3 regions of the Nocardia sp. NBC_01327 genome follow, and region 1 is predicted to be linked to each of the others. Evidence: riboswitches for the same ligand, from Rfam matches in the RefSeq annotation. Region 1 holds a riboswitch; each other region holds the start of a gene.
What was found. Region 1 has a riboswitch for S-adenosylmethionine ahead of OG326_RS07390 (bifunctional o-acetylhomoserine/o-acetylserine sulfhydrylase). Riboswitches for the same ligand answer to the same signal wherever they lie in the genome.
Positions count from the first base shown of each region.

Region 2: linked by a shared signal. The riboswitch ahead of OG326_RS04265 (aminotransferase class V-fold PLP-dependent enzyme) and the one ahead of OG326_RS07390 (bifunctional o-acetylhomoserine/o-acetylserine sulfhydrylase) in region 1 are both predicted to bind S-adenosylmethionine.
Region 3: linked by a shared signal. The riboswitch ahead of OG326_RS41625 (ABC transporter substrate-binding protein) and the one ahead of OG326_RS07390 (bifunctional o-acetylhomoserine/o-acetylserine sulfhydrylase) in region 1 are both predicted to bind S-adenosylmethionine.

Region 1 covers NZ_CP108383.1:1,727,158-1,734,847, reverse strand. The annotation lists gene OG326_RS07420 (TetR/AcrR family transcriptional regulator) at 1-89, opposite strand, end outside; gene OG326_RS07415 (hypothetical protein) at 181-408, opposite strand; gene OG326_RS07410 (MFS transporter) at 541-1,752, opposite strand; gene OG326_RS07405 (NADP-dependent isocitrate dehydrogenase) at 1,984-3,201, opposite strand; gene OG326_RS07400 (MFS transporter) at 3,546-5,039, opposite strand; gene OG326_RS07395 (TetR/AcrR family transcriptional regulator) at 5,177-5,908, shown strand; SAM riboswitch class IV at 5,921-6,031, shown strand; gene OG326_RS07390 (bifunctional o-acetylhomoserine/o-acetylserine sulfhydrylase) at 6,124-7,473, shown strand; gene metX (homoserine O-acetyltransferase MetX) at 7,470-7,690, shown strand, end outside.
Region 2 covers NZ_CP108383.1:968,072-975,761, forward strand. The annotation lists gene OG326_RS04235 (NAD(P)H-dependent amine dehydrogenase family protein) at 1-296, opposite strand, end outside; gene OG326_RS04240 (SDR family oxidoreductase) at 310-1,098, opposite strand; gene OG326_RS04245 (TetR family transcriptional regulator) at 1,215-1,841, shown strand; gene OG326_RS04250 (hypothetical protein) at 1,927-2,796, opposite strand; gene OG326_RS04255 (DUF2752 domain-containing protein) at 2,998-3,438, shown strand; gene OG326_RS04260 (hypothetical protein) at 3,532-3,717, shown strand; gene OG326_RS04265 (aminotransferase class V-fold PLP-dependent enzyme) at 3,740-5,053, opposite strand; SAM riboswitch class IV at 5,106-5,219, opposite strand; gene OG326_RS04270 (biliverdin-producing heme oxygenase) at 5,400-6,056, shown strand; gene OG326_RS04275 (LysE family translocator) at 6,188-6,823, shown strand; gene OG326_RS04280 (flavin reductase family protein) at 6,872-7,336, opposite strand; gene OG326_RS04285 (YbaK/EbsC family protein) at 7,585-7,690, opposite strand, start outside.
Region 3 covers NZ_CP108383.1:9,072,897-9,080,586, reverse strand. The annotation lists gene OG326_RS41640 (MarR family winged helix-turn-helix transcriptional regulator) at 1-225, shown strand, start outside; gene OG326_RS41635 (GNAT family N-acetyltransferase) at 382-1,218, opposite strand; gene OG326_RS41630 (HAD family hydrolase) at 1,308-1,946, shown strand; SAM riboswitch class IV at 2,061-2,176, shown strand; gene OG326_RS41625 (ABC transporter substrate-binding protein) at 2,214-3,365, shown strand; gene OG326_RS41620 (ABC transporter permease) at 3,373-5,208, shown strand; gene OG326_RS41615 (ABC transporter ATP-binding protein) at 5,189-6,139, shown strand; gene OG326_RS41610 (ABC transporter ATP-binding protein) at 6,126-6,917, shown strand; gene OG326_RS41605 (putative FMN-dependent luciferase-like monooxygenase) at 6,914-7,690, shown strand, end outside.

The sequences.
Region 1 (7,690 bases):
ATGGTCGCGTCCAGCAATCGCACCCGCATCTCGCTGCTACGCTGCTCCTGGGTGCGCCGGGGCGGCTTAGGCGTCGCGGTACGGGTCATTCACGCATCGTACACTTACATACACGTGTGTATGTAATGCGGCCCGATTGTGGGCCGGACCAGCGATCCGGCCCAGCGAACCCGCCGGGGGTTACTGCTCGGAGTTGTACAGGCAGGCGTCGCAGGTCCAGCCGGCGTCGGTCATGACGCAATCGTTCAGCCGAATGTTCTGGTTTCCGATGGTCTCACGACACGTGGTCGCACAACTGTTGAGATCGGGGCCGCAACTCACCGGATCGGCGGAAGCGACACCGGGAACGACAAGAAACAGACCGGCCAGCAAACCACCGGTGAGGACTGCGACTCGAACAGCACGCATGACGGATTTCCTTTCGTAGCAGGAGTTGTCCAGTCGAGAGCGCTCTTCGGCCGACAACTCGAGAGAATATCGGCGTTCGCTGTGAATTCAGCTCGAGGATACCTGTGAGTCTCGCGCCGGACGCCGTTTCCGCTACGCCTTACGCGAGGCGCGGGCGATCAGCACGGTGCCAGCGAACAACAGCGTGCCGAGCACCGCGAGACCCGTGCCCACCACGGCCGGAGCCGTGTAACCGAGCCCGGCGGCGATCACCAGACCACCCAGCCAGGCGCCCGCGGCATTCGCGATATTGAGCGCCGCGTGATTCAGCGCGGCAGCCAGAGTTTGCGCATCGTGTGCCACATCCATCAGCCGAGTTTGCAGGCCGGGTGCCAATGCCGCACCGGACGCTCCGACGAAGAATGCGCCCGCCGCCGCGGTATACGGATTGTGCGCCGCCGCGATAAAGACGGCCAGGATCACCACCATCGATATCAATGCCGCGAATATCGCGCGATCCACACCGCGATCGGCCAGTACGCCGCCGATGATATTGCCCGCCACCATTCCGAATCCGAACAGCATCAGCACAATCGGCACCAGGCCGACCGGCATGCCCGCCACATCGGTGAGCGTCGTGGTGATGTAGGTGTAGACCGCGAACATGCCGCCGAAGCCGACCGCGCCGACCAGCAGCGTCAGCAGCACCTGGGAACGGCGCAGCGCGCCCAGTTCGGTACGGGGATCGGTGAGCCGGATACCGGTGAGCTCCGGCACGAATCGGAAGAGCGCGGCGACCGTGGCCGCGCCGATAACGGCGACCACCACATAGGCGTCCCGCCAGCCGAGGTGCTGACCCAGCCAGGTGGCGGCGGGAACGCCGACAACATTGGCGGCGCTCAACCCCAGCATAACCGCGGCAACCGCCTTGGCACGCTGCCCCACCGGAGCCAGCGAGGCGGCGGCCAGCGAGGCCACGCCGAAATAGGCGCCGTGCGGCAGACCCGTCACGAATCGCGCGATCACCAGCGTCGTGTACGAGGGCGCGAACACCGACGCCGCATTGCCGAGCGTGAAGGCCATCATCAACGCGATCAGCAGCTTCTTGCGCGACATGCGCGCGCAGAGCGCCGCGATCACCGGAGCGCCGACCACTACGCCGAGTGCGTACGCCGAAACCGCGTGCCCCGCAACAGGTTCGGAAACATTCATCCCCCGCGCGATCTCCGGAAGCAATCCCATCGTCACGAATTCGGTTGTGCCGATGCCGAATCCGCCCATCGCCAGCGCCAGCATGGCGGGCACATGCCACCCGCGCCCGGCCGCCGGCTCGACGTACCCGGACGTGGCCGTGCTCTCGGACACGGAATCAACAGATTCGGAGACAGAATTGGCCACGACCAATCGCAACATCCGAGCGAACCCGCCCGATACCCTCCGCACCGGTGATCTCACTCACGAACAGGGCGGATGGGAACCCGGGGCACTCTTTCCCGAGTGCCGAAAGCGGCCCGAGCGCGGAAAACAGTTCGGGCACCCGCTCCGCCGAGTGGCGGGACAGGTGCCCGGAATGTGGTGGCGAGCTGCCGTTGCGCCTCAGCGCAGGGTGCGCGCCAGGTTGGCGTCGAGCACACCGAGGAATTCCTCGGTGGTGAGGTAGCCCTGATCGCCGCCGACGAGCAGCGCCAGGTCCTTGGTCATCTGGCCGTCCTCGACGGTCTTGATGACGACATCCTCGAGGGTCTGCGCGAAGGCGATGACCTCGGGGGTGTTGTCCAGCTTGCCGCGATGAGCCAGGCCACGGGTCCACGCGAAGATCGAGGCGATCGGGTTCGTGGAGGTGGGCTTGCCCTGCTGGTGCTGGCGGAAGTGCCGGGTGACGGTGCCGTGCGCGGCCTCCGCCTCACAGGTGCGGCCGTCCGGGGTGAGCAGCACCGAGGTCATCAGGCCCAGCGAGCCGAAGCCCTGCGCGACGGTGTCGGACTGCACATCGCCGTCGTAGTTCTTGCAGGCCCAGACGTAGCCGCCCTCCCACTTGAGCGCGGAGGCGACCATATCGTCGATGAGCCGGTGCTCGTAGGTCAGGCCGGCGGCGTCGAATTCCTTCTTGAACTCGGTCTGGTAGACCTCTTCGAAGGTGTCCTTGAACATGCCGTCGTAGGCCTTCAGGATGGTGTTCTTCGTGGAGAGGTACACCGGGTAGTTCTGCTGCAGACCGTAATTCAGCGAGGCACGCGCGAAATCCCGGATCGAGTCCTGGAAGTTGTACATACCCATGATCACGCCGCCGTCTTCCGGCATGCGGACGACCTCGTGCTGGATCGGCTCGGAGCCGTCCTCCGGCGTGAAGGTCAGGGTGACGGTGCCGGCCTGATGCACCTTGAAATCGGTGGCGCGGTACTGGTCACCGAAGGCGTGACGGCCGATGATGATCGGCTTGGTCCAACCCGGAACCAGACGCGGAACATTCGAGATGATGATCGGCGCACGGAAGATGGTGCCGCCCAGAATATTGCGGATGGTGCCGTTCGGCGACCGCCACATCTTCTTGAGGTCGAATTCCTCGACGCGGGCTTCATCCGGGGTGATCGTCGCGCATTTCACGCCGACGCCGTGCTTCTTGATGGCGTTGGCGGCGTCGACGGTGACCTGATCATCGGTCTTGTCGCGGTACTCGATGCCGAGGTCGTAGTACTCGAGGTTCACATCGAGGTACGGAATTATCAGCTTGTCCTTGATGAACTGCCAGATGATCCGGGTCATCTCGTCGCCATCGAGTTCGACGACAGTCCCTTCAACCTTGATCTTGGACATGGACTTCGTGTCCTCCTAGGAAGGTGGTGCTCCCATTGCACGGCCGGGTGAGCACGCTTGTGAGCGGGGACCCCGGCTGTTCAACAAACAACGTATATGCCCGACGTTTCCTGCGGGACCTCTGGTACCAGGTCCGTACAGTTTGTGGCGCCAAACAAGACGAGCGTACTGCTGCTATGAACCGCACCGCACGGGCAGCCCCCGCTGTGCGGGACCCCGCCCTCAGTTACCGGTGAGTAGTGTGCACCGTCACCACGGGGCTTTCCCGGCACGACACGGGTTGCCCCCGGCACGACGCGGGCCGCGCCCCCGGAGAGGACGCGGCCCGCGAAAGCGGTGGTAGCTCAGACTCCGACGTGCACGTGCTCGGAGCCCTCCAGCAGCGTCTCCGGCTTGTCCCGGATCATGAACGCGATGATCGGAATGGTCAGCAGGAAGAAGCCGGCGCCCGCGTAGAACGCCACGTCATAACTGTGGATCGCCGCCCGGGCCACCACATTGTCGATGGTCGGGTGATTCTTGGCATACCGCTCGGCCGCCTGCACCGAGAGCGTCATCAGCAGCGCGGTGCCGATGGAACCGCCGACCTGCTGCGCCGCGTTCAGCAGCGCACTGGCCACACCGGAATCCTTCTCGTCCACCTGATGCAGCGCGGTGGTCTGCATGGCCACGAACAATCCGCCCATGCCGAGCGCGATGAGCAGGATGGCGGGCAGCACGCTGGTGGAGTAGCTGTCACCGAAGGACAGCTGGGCCAGGTACAGCAGACCGCCCGTGCCGAGCACCGCACCGGTCAGCATGACCGGACGCGGCCCGATCTTCGGCAGCAGCGCACTGGCGATACCGGCCGAGATGACGATGCCCACCGGGAACGGCAGGAACGACACACCCGCCTTGAGCGCCGAGTACCCGAGGGTGAGCTGCAGGTAGAAGCTCAGGTTCAGGAACATGGCGAACATGGCGATCGGGGTGATGAGCGCGACCAGGAACGATCCGCCGCGGTTGATCTCACCCGGAATACGCAGTGGCAGCAGCGGATTCGCGGTACGACGTTCGATGACCACGAAGGCGACGAGCAGTGCCACACCCGCGACGAGGAAGCCGAGGGTGGTGCTCGCGGTCCAGCCGTCCGACGCCGCGCGGCTGAAGCCGTAGACGACCGAGATCAGACCGAGCGTCGCGGTGACCGCGCCGGGCAGGTCGTACCCGCCGGTGCGCGGCGCGGGAATGTCCTTGATGACGAACGCCATGGCGCCGGCGAAGGCCAGCAGTGCGATGGGCGTGTTCACCAGCAGGCACCAGCGCCAGCTGGCGTACTCGGTGAGCAGACCGCCGACGATCAGGCCGATGGCCGCGCCGCCCGCCGAGACGCCGGCGAAGACGCCGAACGCGCGCGCCCGCTCCTTGGGCTCGGTGAAGGTGATCGACACCAGCGACAGCGCCGCCGGCGCCAGCAGTGCGCCGAACGCACCCTGCAGGCCGCGACCGGCGAACAGTTCCGCGGTGTTCTGCGCGAGTCCGGCCAGCGCCGAGGCTCCGGCGAAGCCGATCAGGCCGATCAGGAAGATGCGGCGGCGGCCGAGGTAGTCGGCGAGCCGTCCGCCGAGTAGCAGCAGGCCACCGAAGATCAGCGTGTAGGCGGTGAGGATCCACTGCCGGTTGCCGTCGCTGATGCCGAGGTCCTGCTGGGCGAAGGGCAGGGAAATAGTGACGATGGTGGCGTCGAGCACCACCATCAGCTGGGCCATGGCAATCACGCCCAGCGCCAGCCAGCGCTTGGAAGCGCTTGTCTGACTTGATTTTTCATCGGGCGCGAGAGTCGCCATCCCAGTGGTCATGCCGTCTCCTCAGGAGTGGTTCGAACAGCCTGGTCCATCGTGGCACCTCCAGACAATTGGCGTCAAGAGAAAAGTGTCGCAATCAGACAGTTGGCGGTTCTCGTCACAATCTCGCCGGACGGCTATACAATGACGGCATGTCCGAGTCGTCGACGCATGCCGGTTCACTGACACTCCACAGCCCCGAGCGGGCGAGTCTGGAGCGCCATCGGCCGGGTCTGCGCGAGCGCAAGAAGCAGCAGACCCGGACGCGCATCATCGATGTGGCACTGCAGCTGTGCGATGCCCAGGGCTTCGACGCCACCACCGTCGAGCAGATCGCCGATGCGGCCGATGTCTCACCGCGCACCATCAACCGGTACTTCGACAGCAAAGAGGCGATCGTCATCGCCCCGATCGAGGACATGGGCCGGGCGCTCGCCGACCAGCTGCGCGCGCAGCCCATCACCGGCAATGAGCTGCAGGCCCTGCTCGACGCGTTCATGGCCGTGGTCGAGCAGGTCATCGAGGGCGACAATCCGCTGCCGTTCCACTGGTTTCAGCAGATGCAGCGCATCACCCAGAGCAATGCGACAGTCCGCGCCGAAAGCCTGTCCGCGGCCGATACCAAGACCCTGTCCATGACGACGGTGCTCGCCGAACGCCTGCAGACCGATCCGAACGCCATGCCGGTGCGGATGATCTCGGCCACCTGGCACGCCATCGTGCGCATCGGCATGGAGTGCGAATTCGACGCCTCCTCCGAGTTCCCCGATTGCTCCAGCGCGAGCACGGCACGCGAGCTCATCGACAATGTGCTCGCCGCCTACGAGGAGTACACGCGCAGTTGCGCCCTCCCCGTCGCGACGGCCGCCACCGGTCCCCGTTAGAATTTCGCAACAGGTCAAGAGCATCAGCGTTAAGCCCCGGCTCGCTGATCGGCAACCCTCCAGCAGCGGCGGGGTGCTCCGGGTGAGGACCAGGCGCTCGAAGGCCGAGCGCAAGCGCACTGTAGGAGGACCCGAGATGTGTTGTTGTCGAAGCTTATTCGCCTTCCGATAACGTCCACCTCCGCCATTCGGCGACCTTTTCTCTGGAGCACGACATGAGTGACTCGACCGCGCCCGCTGCCTCTTCGGCAACCAGCGACATCGACCCGGCCAACTGGTCCTTCGAGACCAAGCAGATCCACGCCGGACAGGCCCCCGACGCCACCACCGGCGCGCGCGCCCTGCCGATCTACCAGACCACCTCGTACGCCTTCCGCGATACCGATCACGCCGCCGCGCTGTTCGGTCTCGCCGAGCCGGGCAATATCTACACCCGCATCATGAATCCCACCCAGGACGTGGTGGAGCAGCGCATCGCCGCGCTCGAGGGCGGTGTGGCCGCACTGCTGCTGGCCTCCGGGCAGGCCGCGGAGACCTACGCGATCCTGAACCTCGCCTCGGCGGGCGATCACATCGTGTCCAGCCCGCACCTGTACGGCGGCACCTACAACCTCTTCCACTACTCGCTGCCCAAGCTGGGCATCGAGGTCAGCTTCGTCGAGGATCCCGATGATCTGGCGCAGTGGGAAGCGGCCGTGCGGCCGAACACCAAGGCGTTCTACGGCGAGACGATCGCCAATCCGAGCAGCTCCATCTTCGACATCCCGGGCATCGCCGGTGTCGCGCACGCGGCGGGCATCCCGCTGATCGTGGACAACACCGTCGCCACGCCGTACCTGCTCCAGCCGCTGAAGCACGGCGCGGACATCGTGGTGCACTCGGCCACCAAGTACCTGGGCGGGCACGGCGCCGCGGTCGCGGGCGTGATCGTCGACGGCGGCACCTTCGACTGGACCGTGCGCGATGCCGACGGTGAGCCGCGGTTCCCGGGCTTCACCACCCCCGATCCCAGCTACCACGGCGCCGTCTTCGCCGATCTCGGCGCGCCGGCGTACGCACTCAAGGCACGGGTGCAGCTGCTGCGCGATCTGGGCGCCGCGGCTTCGCCGTTCAACGCCTTCCTGATCAGCCAGGGCATCGAGACGCTGAGCCTGCGGCTGGAGCGGCACGTGTCCAATGCGGAGGCCGTGGCGGAGTTCCTGACGCAGCAGCCGGGCGTCGAGAAGGTCTACTACGCGGGGCTGCCGAGTTCGCCGTGGTTCGAGCGTGGCAAACAACTGGCTCCCAAGGGTGTCGGCGCCATCGTCTCGTTCGAACTGGCCGGCGGCGTGGATGCGGGCAAGAAGTTCGTGGACACCCTGGTGCTGCACAGCCATGTCGCTAACATCGGGGATGTGCGCTCGCTCGTCATCCACCCGGCTTCCACCACCCACTCCCAGCTGACACCCGAGGAGCAGCTCGCTTCCGGCGTCACCCCTGGTCTGGTCCGTTTGGCCGTGGGTATCGAGGGCATCGACGACATCCTGGCGGACCTGCGCGCCGGATTGACGGCGGCCGCAAGTTGACCGCGAATATCGAATCGAGCACTGCCCGTTCGACGGCGGAAGTCCTGCTTCCGCCGCCGGACGGCACGCTCGGCAGCATTACGATCGGGGAGGTGGCGCTGGAGAGCGGCGCCGTCCTTCCCGACGTGACGCTGGCCGTGCAACGCTGGGGCGAACTATCGGCGAATGCCGACAATCTGGTGTTGATCGAGCATGCGCTGACCGGTGATTCGCATGT
Region 2 (7,690 bases), 760 kb from region 1:
TTGATGCCGGCGCGGAGGAAGGTTTTCAGGTCCTCCACCGCTTCCAGGAGCCGGTCGTCGGCCATGGCGGTGTGGATGATGCAGTCCGGCTTCAGGTCGATGAGGGCCTGGGCGTCATTGGTTGCGAGAACACCGGTTTCGCGGTCGAGGCCCGCGAGTTCGCCGGCATCCCTACCGGCCTTGGCGTCGCTCGACACCCAGACGCCGACGAGTTCGAGCTCCGGCCGGGCGATGATGGAACGCAGGGCGCGGTGGCCGACATTGCCTGTGCTCCACTGGACTACGCGATATTTCACAGCTGGCTCCGGTTCACAGGTCGGGGAGGCCGAGTTCGAGGTTGGGCGCTTCGATGCCGCCGTCGACCTCGAGGATCTTGCCGGTGATGTAACCGCCGGCCGGCGAGCAGAGGAAGACGATGGCGGCGGCGATCTCCCACGGTTCGCCGAGACGGCGCAGCGGGGTGGCGCCCTCCATCCGGGCCTTGATTTCCGGTTGCTGCGCAACAACTTCCAGTGCGGAGGTGAGGACCGAGCCGACCGCGATGGCATTGACCCGGATGCGCGGGGACAGATCGGTGGCGGCCATGCGGGTCCAGTGCGCGAGCGCCGCCTTGGCGGTGCCGTAGGCGAGGAAGCCGCGACCGGGGGCCCGGCCCATCATCGAGGAGATGCTGACGACGGAGCCGCCGCCGGTCTTCAGCATGTGCGGGACCGCGGCCTGGGTGAGCGCGTGCGCGGTGGACACATTGAAGCGGAAGGCGTCCTCGAGGAAGTCGGGGGAGGTGGTGGTGAAGGTATTGGGCATGGTGCCGCCGACATTGTTGACGACGATATCGATGCGCCCGAGTTCGGCCGCGGCGGTTTCGGCGAAGGCGGTGACGGTGGACAGGTCCGACAGGTCGCAGGGGACCGTGACGGCGCGGCGGCCCAGGGCGCGAATCTTGCCGGCGACCTCGTCGAGTTGTTCGGGGGTGCGGGCGGCGAGCGCGACATCGGCGCCCGCTTCGGCCAGGGCCAGGGCGGTGGCGGCGCCGATGCCGCGGCCGGCGCCGGTGACGACGGCGACGCGGCCGTCCAGTCGGAAGGTATCCAGGATCATCACTCAGAGCTTTAAGAAATGATGCTTAACTGTCAAGGACGAGTTCTTTACGGGCTGGTGGGCGGCTACTCTGCACCTGTGACGACGCGTGTTTTTGGACCGAGGGAGGGATTCGCGTGGCGGTGACCGAGGCGCGGGAGCGGATCATCCTGGCGGCCGAGCGCCTGATCGCCGAGCGCGGGCAGGCGGTGCCGCTGCGTGATATCGCGGCCGCCGCCGGGCAGCGGAACAATTCGGCCATCCAGTATCACTTCGGATCGCGCGACGGGCTGATCGAAGCCGTGGTCGAACTGCGGATGGCGACCCTCGAGGTGCGGCGGCTGGAATTGCTCGCCGAGCAGGTGGGTTCGGGCGCGGGAGTGCACGCGCTGCTGGAGGCGCTGGTGGTGCCCATGTTCGAACTCAGCGAACGGCACGGCAGCAATCACTACGCGCGATTCCTCGAACAGATTCACACCCATCCGGCCGTCACCGACGCCTCCAACCTGGACAGCGAACAGCGCACCTCGGTCCGGGTGATCATGCAGCGCCTCGACGACGAGATGACCGAACTGCCGCCCCGGCTGCGCGTGCACCGGTTACGCGCGCTGCCCACCATGCTTTTCGCGCTCCTGGCCGATCATGAGCGCGCCGTGGAAGCGGGTCGCGTCGCCGCTGGTGCGGTCAGTGCCTGGGCGGAAACCATCGACATGCTGGTGGGCGCGCTCACCGCTCCAGCCAGCGAGCGTGCGCCGATCCGGTGAAATCGGCTCCGGCATAACAGCATCGGCCCGGCTCTGTCCGAGCCGGGCCGATCGCTGAATTCTCTAGCCCGCTGCTGATAGCGGCCTACTGCTGATAACCGGACGGTGGGTAATTCTGCTGTGGCGGCTGCTGAAAACCCTGCTGCGGCTGGCCGTATTCGTACGGCTCCTGATACCCGCCGGGCTGACCGGGGTACCCCTGCTGCGCGGGCGGCATCGACGGCAACTGGGTGTGCGCCGCCGGTGCCGCGTAATTCGGCTGTGGCGCATAGCCGCCCGGCTGTCCCGAGAATCCCTGCTGGACAGGCTGGGCGGCGTAGCCCGGCTGCGCGGTCGGACCGGGCTGACTCGGAAAGTCCGTTCGAGCGGGCTGACTTCCGTACCCCTGCCGGCCATTCCAAGCGGAATAGCCCTGGAACTCCGTCTGCGCGGGCTGTGCGGACATGCTTGGCCGGCCGGTGAAGTTGGGTTGTGCCGACTGACCGGCGAAGTTCGGCTGGCCGGGACCGCCCGAGAAGTCCTGCGGGGCAGGCGCTACGGCGTAGGCCTGCTGGGCGGAATTGGCTTGCCGGCCGGAGAAGGCGGGTGGGGCGGGCGGAGCTGAGAAGTTGTGGGGGGTAAGTGGGGCGGAGTAGGGCTGCTGGGCGGATAGGCCGGACAGGCTGGATTGTGCGGGCTGGGGCGAGAAATCTTGTGGGGCAGGCTGGGCGGGGTAGCCCTGGGGTGGGAGGTTCGGGTCGAACTGGGTCGGCTCCGGGGTGGCGGGTGGGGTGTCCTTCTTCTTGAAGACGAAGTAGACGCCTACCGAGATGAGGAGTAGGACCAGAACGCCGAGGAGGCCGAACATGTGGCCGATGACGCGGCCGCCGACCTTGGCGAGAATGATGATGGCGAGTGCGCCGGCGGCGGCGGAGGCGCGGGCGATTGTGCTGCTGCCTGGTTGATTCTGGCTCATGAGATGGAATTCCCCCGATCGAAAACTGTTGCGGGGGCAGCATACCCACGGTTCTGGACGAGTGTCCGTGTCCGTTCGGCCAGCTCACCATTTAAATAGGTCATATCGGACAAAGCTGTCCGGCGGTGCGTCGGGGGTGCGAAGTCGGCTGCGATCTGGCAGGTTGCGGTGGCCGCGACTACCGTTGTTCGCGTGCACACCATGCCCCCGACCGAGGTCGAACCCGCCCCCCGCCCCAGATGGCTGGGTATGGGTTTGCCGCTGCTCGCCGGGGGTGCGGTCGCGGGAGGGCTGGCGCTGCTGCATTTCCGGGACCCTCATGTGCAGGGGGCGTACGGGTTCTGCCCGTTCAAGGAGTTGACGGGGTACTGGTGCCCCGGATGCGGCGGGTTGCGTGGGCTGCACAATCTCACCGAAGGGCATGTGGTCGATGCCCTGCACAGCAATCTGCTGATTCTGCCGCTGCTGCTGGGTTTCCTCGGCTGGATGGTTACCGCGCTGGTGTACGGCTGGCAGGGGAAACCGATGCCACGGGTGCCGAAGGTGCTACCGAAGCCTGCGCTCTGGGCGCTGCTGGCGTTGGCTCTCCTATATACGGTGTTCCGCAATACGCCCTGGGGAACGTGGCTGGCCCCGGTGTAATCCGTTCGTCCCGAACTACCGGTGACCAGCCTGCCGGGCGGGCCCGGCGTGCCTGTCCGCGTAATTCCCGCCGAATCAGGGCATGCTCTCGATATGAGTGATTCTCTGAAAGACCGTGTGCGAGCGAAGCTGATCCGCCAGCTCGCGGAGGACGGGCCGGACCAGGAACACGATGACGGGCGCCAGCTTTCGGTCCAGGACGACCTGGATCTGCTGAACGCCGTCACCGACGACGACCCGTTCGTAGAGGAACTCGCCGAGCGCTACCTGGTGCCGTAACCCGCTCCCGGGAGCGCGCCGATCAGATGGCGCAGGGTGCTCCGCCCTCGGCGCTGCTGCCGAAGGGGCGGGTTTCGGGGGTGGGGTTCCAGTGGCCTTCGGTTTTGGCGTAGTTCCAGGCGGAGCCGTTCTCGACGAGGGTCGAGAGGGCGTCGATCAGGCGGTCTACGGCGGCGGCGGTGCTGCCGAGGCCGATGCTGGCGCGCAGGGCCGCGTCGACGCCGAGTCGGGCGAGCAGGGGGTGGGCGCAGAAGCGGCCGTCGCGGACGCCGATGCCGTGTTCGGCGGAGAGGTACGCGGCCACCTGGCCGGGTTCGAAACCGTCGACGGTGAAGGCGACAATGCCGACGGCATCGGTGCTGTCCCGCCAGATGCGCAGGAAGTTCACGCCCGGAACGGTTTTCAGGCCGTAGCGCAGGCGGTGCGTGAGGTACTGCTCGTGCTCGCGGACGGTGGTCTCGTCGAGTTCGGCGAGCGCGTCACACGCGGCGGCCAGCGCGGCCACGCCGAGCACATTGGGAGAGCCGGCCTCGTGCCGCTGCGGGGCGGGGGCCCATTCGACGCCGTCGGCGGTTACCGAGCGGACCGCGCCGCCGCCCGCGAGGTACGGCTCGGCGGCATCGAGCCAGTCCCGCCGGCCGACCAGTACGCCCGCGCCGAACGGCGCGTACGCCTTGTGCCCGGAGAAGGCCAGGTAGTCGATGCCGCTGGTCTGCAGATCGATGCGGCGGTGCGGTGCGAGCTGGGCGGCGTCCACCAGGATCCGGGTGCCGCACTGGTGCGCGATCCAGGCCAGCCGCTCCAGCGGCAGCAGTTCGCCGGTGACATTCGAGGCGCCCGTAATCGCAAGCAGCGCAGCGGGTTTGGAGCACAGTTCGGCTACCACGCGCTGAATGGTCTCCTCGATGGTGTCCGCGACCGGCACCACCCGGCGACCGCCTCGGATCCACGGCAGGAAGTTGGCGTGGTGTTCCACATCGAGCACCACGGTGTCGCCGGGTACGCAGGCGGCGAGCAGATTCAGTGAATCGGTGGTGTTGCGGGTGAAGACCACGACCTGGTCATCGCCGGCATTCAGGAAGCGGGCGACCGAGCCGCGGGCGGCCTCGTAGCAGTCGGTGGAGACGCGGGAGGCGTAGCCGGCGCCGCGGTGCACGCTGGCGTAGAACGGCAGCAGTTGCTGCACCCGGTCGGTGACCTGCGTCAATGCCGGTGCGCTGGCGGCATAGTCGAAGTTGGCGTAGGTGGTGGTCCCACCCTGCACGAGAGGTACCCGCAGATCACAACCGGAGACGGTGGCGAGAGCGGCACAGGACTGGTCGGCAAATGCAGTCATCACGAAATCCCATTCGGGCAAGGGACGCGCGATCAGAAAAAGAATGATCGAGAGTCCGCGCTTGCCGCGCCCGGTCGGGCGGCGGCCCGGTCGTCACCTGGAGCACCCCACCGCGGAGGAGGGTTGCCGACCAGCTAGCCAGGGCTTGACGCTGGTACTCATGACCTGATTTGGAAGGCTGGCAGATGGTCCGGGGTCTTGTCAACCCCTTCGGAAAAATCATCCGAAAGTTGGAGTGGGTGGGCCGCAAAGTTCGAATCGCGCGATCGTTGCTGACGCGTATGGTCAAGGGGAAGTTAGGGTAGCCAAAGGTGGGCGCCCCCGGTTCGAAACGAGGAGCTCGACCATGTTGGATACCGCGCCGTTCTCGACGCTCATTCGTTCCGCGACCGAACAGCAGCACACCGAGGCCGAACACTCCACCTTCATGAGCGATCTGCTGCAGGGCAGGCTCGGCGTCGAGGCCTTCTACCGCTACACCTCGCAGCTGTGGTTCGTCTACGACGCCCTCGAAAAGCATTCCGCCGCACTGGCTTCCGACCCGGTCGCTGGACCGTTCGTCAAGCCGGAGCTGAATCGCCTGGCGGCCCTCGAAATCGATCTCGCCCACCTCGGCGGCGCGAACTGGCGCGAGGAACTGGCAGCCCTGCCGTCCACCGCCGCCTACGCCGCCCGCATCGACGAGTGCGCGCGCACCTGGCCGGCCGGTTACGTGGTGCACCACTACACCCGCTACCTGGGCGATCTTTCGGGCGGACAGGTCATTCGCGGTACCGCCGAGAAGCTGTGGGACCTGCCCAAGAAGGGTGACGGCGTCCGCTTCTACGTCTTCGACGACATCTCCAACCCGGCCGCGTTCAAGCGCGAATACCGGGAGAACCTGGACGGGCTGCCGATCGCCGGTCCGGATGTCGAGCGGGTGCTCGACGAAGCTCGTCTCGCGTTCTCGATGAACACCGCTGTGTTCCGCGAACTGGGCGCGGAATTCAGCGCGCGGAACTGAATCTCTGCTGCTCGGGGGAGCCGCCGGCCATTCCCTCCGGATAAGGTCGGCGGCTTTCTATTTGTCCCCCCGCTGTACCGCGGCGCCGGCCCGGCCTTGCGCCGCAGCACCGGGTGCGCTGCCATAGAGGTGTGAGTTTCCCTCTGCTGCTGAGTTTTATCGGGCTGTGCGTACTGCTGGCCCTCACTCCCGGCCCGGATACCTTTCTGGTGCTGCGCTTCACGATGGCCGGGCGCCGCCCCGGTATCGCCGCGGCGGTCGGATCGTCGTTCGGCGGGCTGGTCTGGGCGGTGGTGGTCGCGGCGGGTGTCGCGGCGCTGCTGGAACAGTCGGCGACGGCGTATCGCAGCTTGAAAGTGATCGGCGGAATCTACCTGCTGTACCTGGGTGTTCGCGCCCTGCTCGAACACCGGCGCGGTCAGGCGGCGAGCGCCCCGGAACTCACCGCGGACGGTGCTCCGGCGCAGCGGGTGTCCGTTCGCTCGGCATTCGCTGCCGGATTGCTGTCCTGCATTTTCAACCCGAAGGTCGGGCTTTTCTATCTCGCGGTACTGCCGCAGTTCCTGTCGCAGGTGACCTTCGCGAATACGCTCGGCCTCGGCGCCATCGAATGCACCATCGCCGCAATCGAAATGGTGCTGCTGGCGGTCGCCGCCTCGCGCGCGGTGGCGCTGCTGCGCAAGCCCAAGGTGCGGGATCGGCTGGAACAGGCGAGCGCGGCCATCCTGGCGGCGCTGGGCCTCGGCACGGTGGCCTCGGCGGCCTGAGCGCGCGGTCGCCTGAGCGCGCGGTGGCTCGGGCGCAAGAGCGCCGGCTCAGTCGGCGATCTCGGCGCGGTGGTAGACGCCGTTGTAATAGACCAGCGGCCCGACGGCGGGTGCGTCCTCGGTGTTGTCGTGCACGCGCGTGACCAATCCGACCACCAGGGTGTGATCGCCGATCGGGATGAGCTGATGCACGGTGGCCCGCACCCAGATCGGAGTGCCGTGCAGTACCGGTTCGCCGCTCGGCAGGGTGGTCCACAGCGACCGGTCGGTGAAGCGCTCTTCGGCGCTGCGGCTGAATCGCTGGGCCAGATGCTTCTGATGTTCGCCGAGGAAGTGCACGACCACCGAATCGGCGTTCGACAGGGCGGTGAGGCTGGAGGAGGTCGCGGCGATATTGAAGGAGATGAGCGGCGGCTCCGCCGAGAGGGAGGCGAAGGAGGTGGCGGTGAAACCGACCGGACCGGCCTCGGAGTGCAGGGTGACGATGGTGACGCCGGCGGGATAGTGCCGCATTGCGGCCCGGTACTGCTGGGCGGTGATGCCGCTCAGGTCGTCGGGCGCTTGGAAGTCGGCGCCGTGCGTGAATAGCTCGGTGCCGGGCGGCGGAGAATCGGTCACATTCCGAACCTACGTCGTCCGGGGGCTGGATATTCCGGGGAGTGTGAAATATCGCGCGGGGGTGGAGTCTTGTGCGGAGTGGGGTGCGAGAAGTTGCGCGGATTTGGGGTCCCCCGAAACGACGGTAGGGGGTGGGGTGGGGATCAGTCCACGTCTATGGCGAGACCTGCGGTGATTCGTACTAATTCTCCAAAAGTCGTGCGGAACATCGTATTCGGATGTCCGCCCGCCGCCCACAGCTCCGAATGC
Region 3 (7,690 bases), 1.7 Mb from region 1:
GCGTCGAAGGTCATTCGGGTATTGGAGGAGCGGGGGCTGCTAGCCCGCCGCGCGGATCCGGTGGATGCGCGCGTGCTGCGCATCGAAATCACCACTGCTGGACGTGAACTGGTGGGCAAGGGCGTGCAAATTGCCGTCGATACCGATGCGCAGATGTTCGGACCCGCCGGTGAGCAGCTGCGGGAGCAGTTGAAACCGATTGCCGCGCACCGAATTCCGGACTGAACCGCGCCGATCCTCGAGCTGCCCCACCCTCGACATCGAGCTACTCGGTGCCGGGCGCTGACTTGCTCCACTCCGGACCCTGAGCTACCTCGCCCGGTCGTTGACGTACTCCACTCCGGACTCCAGACGCTAAGCCACTTCGGCGCGCCAGCTGGGCTAGTCTGCGGCGGACTTGACGAGGATGGCGCGGGTGTAGAGCAGGTCGAAGCCGCTGCGCTGGGCGTTCTGCTGGGATTTGGATCCCGGCTGGGTGGTGATGACGGCGATATCGCAGCCCGCCGCCGTGGCCTCGGCCAGGCGGGCGGCCAGCAGCGCCGATTGAATGCCGCGCCGCCGATGGCCGGGAAGTGTTGCGGCTCCGGTGAGTTGGGCAATGCCCTGGGACATTCGCATACTCGCGCCGCCCGCGATCGTGCCCTCGTGCACGGCGACGTAGCGCTGTACTCCGGCGGCCGCGGTGAGATCGCGCATGGCGCTCGCGATGATTTCGCGCGGGAATTCCTCGTGCGAGACCACGCCCTGGGTATCGGGGTGCGCGAAGCCGTCGGCGATGACATCGAGCCAGATATCGAATTCTCCTGTGCCGCTGTGCCTTACCTCGACATCCGCGGGGAGAGCGGCATCGGCCGCCCTGTCCAGCGCGATGCCGAGAACATTCTCGAACGACACGAGCCGGTATCCGCGCGCGGTGAGGAGTTCGCCGAGGGCGGGTTCGCCGAGATGCGCCAGCTCGATCTGAACGGGCGTGTCCCGCACCTCGAACTGTTTTTCCACCGCCTCGAGTTCCTCCGCATCGGGAACGCCCGCGAACCCCAGGCCCGCCACCTTGTTGAGCGGGGAGCCGTACTCGGCGAAGGCGGCCACACCGCCCGCGATCGGGATGACGAATCCCTCCTCGGTGCCGAGGCGGGCGCTTGCCGCCGCGCCGCCGGTGGCGATCAGTTCCGTCTCGACCCGTTCGATGCGTGCGCCGAGCTCGACGCTGCAGAACAGGGATCCGCGATCATTTGCCATGCCGATCAGCCTAGTTCGAGGTCGCAACCGGTTTCTTGGGGAGAACGGCGTGTCCGTATGGTCGGGGCGTGGCCATTGATCGTGCGACCGCCGTTCCGAACGGACTTGTTGTCGGGTTCGACCTGGATATGACGCTGATCGACTCCCGCCCCGGCATTGCCGCGGTGTGGGATGCGGTGGCCGCCGAGACCGGGGTGCCGATCGATTCCGAGCTGGTGGTGTCGCGGCTGGGTCCGCCGCTGGCGGTGGAGGCGGCCGAATGGTTCCCGCAGGAGCGGGTGCCGGAGGTGGTGGCCATGTACCGGCAGTTCTATCCCGGACTCGCGGTGGAGCCGAGCGATCATCTGCCCGGTGTGGTCGATGCGCTGGCCGCGGTGCACGCCGCCGGCGGGCGGGTGCTGGTGATCACCGCCAAGAACGGCCCGCACGCGCAATTGCATCTGGATCACCTCGGTCTCGACGTCGATGATCTGGTCGGCGGCGCGTGGGCGGAGGAGAAGGGCGAGGTGCTGCGCGAGCACGGTGCGTCGATCTATGTGGGCGATCATCTCGGTGATGTGCGCGCCGCGAAGGTGGCCGATGCCTGCTCTGTCGCGGTGACGACCGGTCCGTATTCCGCCGCCGAACTGTCCGCCGCGGGTGCGGATGTGGTGCTCGCCGATCTCACCGCATTCCCGGCCTGGTTGGCCTCTCACCTGGCCGTTTAGCCACCACACCAGCGGCGAGACCGCCTGCGCGACAGGCGATTCGTCCCATTCTTCACATCACCTTGATTCCAAGGGTGTCTCGGCCCATCCTCGCGTCGCTACATTTGCGCCCACGGTCACGAGTATCAGCATGTTCGAGCCCCGGCTCGCTGATCGGCAACCCTCGCACAGCGGTGGGGTGCCCCGGGTGACGACCAGGTGGTGTCCGCCGGGCATCGCAAGCGCTCTCATGCCCGGCAGTGGTGTGGGTGAGTACAGAGGAATCAGATGAGTAAGCAGTGGTCCCGGTCGCTTCGGGTAGTGGTGGGCATCGCGTCCGCGGCCGTGGTGGCCGGGTCGTTGTCGGCGTGCGGCAATTCGTCGGACAGCAATGGCGACACCGTGTATTTCGGTGTGTCGGGGCCGAAGTCGGGGGCCTCGGCGGAGTACGGGCGGCTGTGGCAGCAGGGCTTCGATCTGGCGATCGATCAGGTCAATGCGGCCGGCGGCATCAATGGTAAGAAGGTGGCGCTGAAGTGGGAGGACTCGCAGTCCGACCCGAAGCAGACGGTGCCGATCGCGACCAAGTTCGTCGGTGACAATTCGATCATCGCCGAATTGGGCGACTTCTCCTCTCCCGCATCGATTGCCGCGTCACCGGTGTACAACCGGGGCAAGCTGGTGCAGTACGGCTTCACCAATTCGTCGACGGAATTCACCAAGGGCGGCGAGTATTCGTGGAGCCCCTCGATCACCTTGGACACCTTCCAGGATCGCAATACCCAGTGGGTGCAGTCGAAGGCGAAGAAGGTCTCGGTCGTCTACCTCGAAACCGATTGGGGTAAAGAGGCTTTCAAGTACTTCCAGCAGTTCGCGCAGCAGCGGGGCATCGAGATCGCCTACTCCTCGTCGATCCTGCCCGATTCGCAGGACTTCCGGCCGGTGCTGATCAAGGGCCGCGATGCGAACCCGGATGCGTTTGTGCACCTGGGATATGGCCCGGATGGTGCGCTCGTGGTCAAACAGTTGCGCGATGTGGGATACAACGGCCAGTTCTTCGGCGGCCAGAACACGCCGCAGTTCATTCAACTGGCGGGCGCGGCGGCCGAGGGAGACATCGTGAACGGCGTCTTCTCGCCGTCCGATACCAATCCGAAGGTGCAGGACTTCGTGACGAAGTTCCGCGCGAAGTACAACACCGATCCGGGCGACTTCAACGTCTACGCCTATGACGCGATCAATGTGCTGGTGCAGGCGGCCAAGTCCGGCGGCGCCACCCGCGAGGGCGTGCTGAAGGGTCTGCGCGAGGTCAAGAACTTCAGCGGTATCGGCCTGGGTGATTCGTTCGCGTTCAATCAGCAGACGCGGCGGCCGGACGGGGTGAAGCCGATCGAATTGCTCTTGAAGAACGGCGCATTCGTGCCGACCGGTAGCAAGTAGCGCGGCAATGTTCGACACGCTTATCGCGGGTCTGGTCCACGGCAATGCGTATGCGCTCATTGCCGTGGGCATCACCCTGATCTTCGGGGTCACCAATGTCATCAATTTCGCGCACGGCGCGATCTTCGCCTTCGGTTCGGTGCTGGGCTGGTGGCTGATCGCCCAGCACGGGGCGCCGCTGTGGGCGGCGATCATCGTGGTGGTCGGCGTGACCGCGCTGGTCGGGGTGGGTATCGATGTGCTGGCGGTGCGCCCGCTGCGGCGGGCGCCGGCCATTTCGGCGCTGCTCGCCACCGTGGCGGCGGGGTTGATCATCGAGAACGTGGTGGCGCTGATCTTCGGACCGGAAACACGGCCATTCCCGGAAGTGCTGTCCACCAATAACTTCCGGGTCGGCGGCGTGCGGTTCGGAACCTCGGATGTGGTCATGTTCGCCATCACGATCTCGGTCATGGTGGGGCTGTGGGCATTTCTGCGCTTCGGCCGGTACGGGCTGGCCATCCGGGCCACCGCGCAGGATCCGGATGCGGCCGCGCAGATGGGCATCAGCGTCGGGCGGATCCAGTCGCTGGCCTTCGCCATCGCCTCCGGGCTGGGTGGGCTGGCGGGCATCTTCGTCGGCCTCTACAACTCGAACATCTCGCCGACCAGCGGCAGCATTGTCGGTATGACCGGCTTCGTCGCCGCGACCATCGGCGGGCTCGGCTCGATTCCCGGTGCGGTGCTCGGCGGTATCGTGCTCGGGCTGGTGGAGGCGTTCGGCATCTACACCTTCGGGGACGGGTACCGGGATCTGATCACCTTCGGCCTGCTGGTGGTATTCCTGGTGCTGCGGCCGGGCGGACTGCTGGCCCGCCCGCCCGCAATCGAATCCGAGCCGCTGACCGGGACCTTCCTCGGTTCCGGGAGGCTGCTGCGGGTGCGCTGGTGGCATGCGCTCATCGCCTTCGCCATTGCGGGGCTGGTGATTCCGGCGGTATCGAACGATTACGGCATCTCGGTGGGTACGCAGATCCTGGCGTACGCGATCATCGCCGTATCCATGACGCTGGTCGCCGGGTCGGCGGGACAGTTGGCCATCGGGCAGGCGGGGCCGATCGCCATCGGCGCGTACACCTCGGCGGTGCTGACGGTATCGCACGGCTGGGCCTTCCTGCCCGCCATCATCGCGGCGGGAATCGTTGCGGCCGTGGTGTCTTCGGTGCTGGCCGCACCGCTGTGGCGGCTGGGCGGACACTATGTCGCCATTGCCACGCTGGGCATCGGCATCGTCACGGTGGCGCTGATCCGCAATTGGGAATCGGTGACACGCGGCAGCTACGGCATTTTCGGAATTCCGCCGCCCGAGCTGTTCGGCTTCGAATTCGTCACGCACACCCAGATTTTCCAGTTGGAGCTGGTGGTGCTGGCGATCACGCTGGCGGTGATCCTCGGGATGCAGCGGTCACGATTGGGCACCGCCATCCGGGCCATCGGCGCGGACGAGGTCGCCGCCCGTTCGGCGGGGGTGCCGGTCCGCGATTACAAGGCGCTGGCCTTCGCGATCGCCGCCTTCTTCTCCGGGATCGGCGGTTCGCTGCTGGCGCACCAGTACTCGTATATCGATCCGACGGTGTTCAATCTGCCGATGTCGCTGCTGGTGGTGACGATTCTGGTGCTCGGTGGCACCGCCTCGCCGTACGGGGCCGTTCTCGGGGCCGTGGTGTTGATCGGTGCGCCGGAGGCCCTGCGACTCGCGCCCGAACTGCGGATCGTGCTCTACGGGCTGGTGCTGCTGCTGGTCGTGCGCTTCCGGCCGCAGGGAATTCTGGTGAGGAGGGAACGTGTCCGAGTCACAGCCTGAGCCGGCGCTCACGGTGCGTGGATTGCGCCGTGCGTTCGGCGGGGTGCGCGCCGTGGATGGTATCGATATCACCATTGCGCCAGGGGAATTCGTCTCGATTATCGGGCCCAACGGGTCCGGTAAGTCGACGACGGTCAATCTCATCTCCGGAGTATTGAAGCCAGACAGTGGTGATATTCTGGTGCGGGGCAAAAGAATTCGCCCCGGAAAGCCGGAGGCTGCGGCCGCCGCGGGCATTGCTCGCACGTTTCAGAACGGGCGGGTGTTCGGCAATATGACCGTTCGCGAGAATGTGGATGTCGGCTTGCAGACCACCCTGCGCGCCTCCCGCCCGCTGCGCTCGCTGGCGGGAATCCCATTGCTGCGCTGGATATCTCTGCTGGCGGAACTCTTCGTCGCACTGGTGCCCACACCGTCCGTGCGGGCCGAGCGCAAGGAGTCCGCCGCCAGGATCGACGCCCAGCTGGCGCGGTTCCAGGAGCGGCTCGGCCCGCGTGCCGACAATGCCGCGTACACGCTGTCCTATGCCAACCGCCGCCGCACCGAAATCGCACGGGCGCTGGCGCTGGAACCCGATCTGCTGCTGCTCGATGAGCCGGCCGCAGGCATGAACCAGACCGAGACCGCCGAAATCGGCAGGCAATTGGCCGAATTGAAGGCGCAGGGACAGACCGTGCTGCTGGTCGAACACAAGATGGATCTGGTCCACGACCTGTCCGATCGGGTGCTGGTGCTGGACGAAGGGCGCGTCATCGCCGAGGGCACACCCGAGGAGGTGCTGGCCGACCCGCGCGTCATCGAGGCATATCTCGGCCGCAGCCGCGCTCCGACTGTGGATGCCGCCGTCGATCAGGCTGCGCCGGAGTCGGAAGGCGAAGTGGTGGAGAGCATTCGAGGCGAGGAGAAGGTGAGCGCCGATGCCGGACTCTGACGCCGTGGTGATCGAGGCCGGCAGCGCTGCTCCGCGCTTCGACGAGACCGCCGCGCCGATCCTCGAATTCGACCGCGTGGTAGTGCATTACGGGCCTTCGCGCGCATTGAACGAGGTGTCGCTGCAGGTGCGTCCCGGTGAAATCGTCTCCCTGCTCGGCGGCAATGCCTCGGGGAAGTCGACCACCATGAAAACCGCGCTCGGGCTGTTGAAACCCACCTCCGGTGTGGTGCGCATCGACGGTGTGGAGGTGACGAAGACACCGCCGTCCGCGCGCATCCGGGCGGGTTTGGCATCGGTGCCGGAGGCGCGGCGGGTATTTCCGGCCATGACGGTCGAGGAGAACCTCTTTGTCGGCGGCTATATCCGCCGCGAGCGCCGCTCGGTGCTGGCCGCGCGGGCCGCGGAGATGTTCGAGCATTTCCCGCGGCTGGCCGAGCGGCGGACGCAGCGGGCGGGCACCCTGTCCGGCGGTGAGCAGCAGATGCTGGCCTTCGCGCGGGCGCTCATGAGCAAACCCCGGCTCATCTGCATGGACGAGCCGACCATGGGACTGTCCCCGCTGTTCGTGGATCGGGTGCTGGAGGAAATCGCCCGGCTCAACCGGGAATTGGGCCTGGCCATCCTGATCGTCGAACAGCAGGCGGAACTGGCACTGAGCATTGCGCACACCGCGAATGTGCTGCGTGCCGGCGAGATCGTGCTGCACGGCACGGCCGCCGAACTCAGCGACAATCCGGCTGTCCGCGATGCCTATCTCGGGAAGGTGACCCTATGAGTTTTCACCGCCTCGGCCTGTTCACCAGGCTGGTGCGCTCCGATGCGAGCGAAGATGCGGCGACCGTGTACCGGCACGCCCGCGAGCAGTTCGATCTGGCCGAGCGGCTCGGCTACGACGGGGCCTGGGTGGCGCAGCACCATCTCGATCCGGCCGAGGGCGGGCTGCCGTCACCGTTCGTCTTCCTGGCGCATGCGGCGGCGCGCAATCCGCGGCTGCGGCTCGGCACCGCCATTGTCACGCTGGCGCTGGAGGATCCGATCCGGGTCGCCGAGGATGCGGCGGTACTGGATGTGCTCAGTGCGGGCCGGCTCGAAATCGGTGTCGGCGCGGGCGGTTCCGGGCACGCCTTCGAATTGTTCGGACTGACCGGCGCGAACCGGCAGCAGGTGTACGCCGAGAAACTGGCGACGCTGACCGCCGCGCTGACGGGCGCACCGCTGGTCGGGGACCGCGGTCTCAATCCGCCCGCGCGGACGCTGCGGGACCGCATCTGGCAGGCCACGTTCTCGGCCGCCGGGGCCGCGCGCGCCGGACTGGCGGGCGACGGCCTGCTGCTGTCGAAGGCGCAGCCGCGTGATCCGGCGGCCCCGGACGCCACCCTCTGGGAGATCCAGACGCCCCTGCTGGACGCGTACCTGGATGCGCTGCCCACCGGCGTCGAGGCCCGAATCGGTGCGTCCCGAGGCGTTTTCGTGGCCGACGATCACGACACCGCCTGGACGCTCGCCGAACGCGGCGCGGCGCGCTTCCTGGAGCAATTGCGCCGTAAT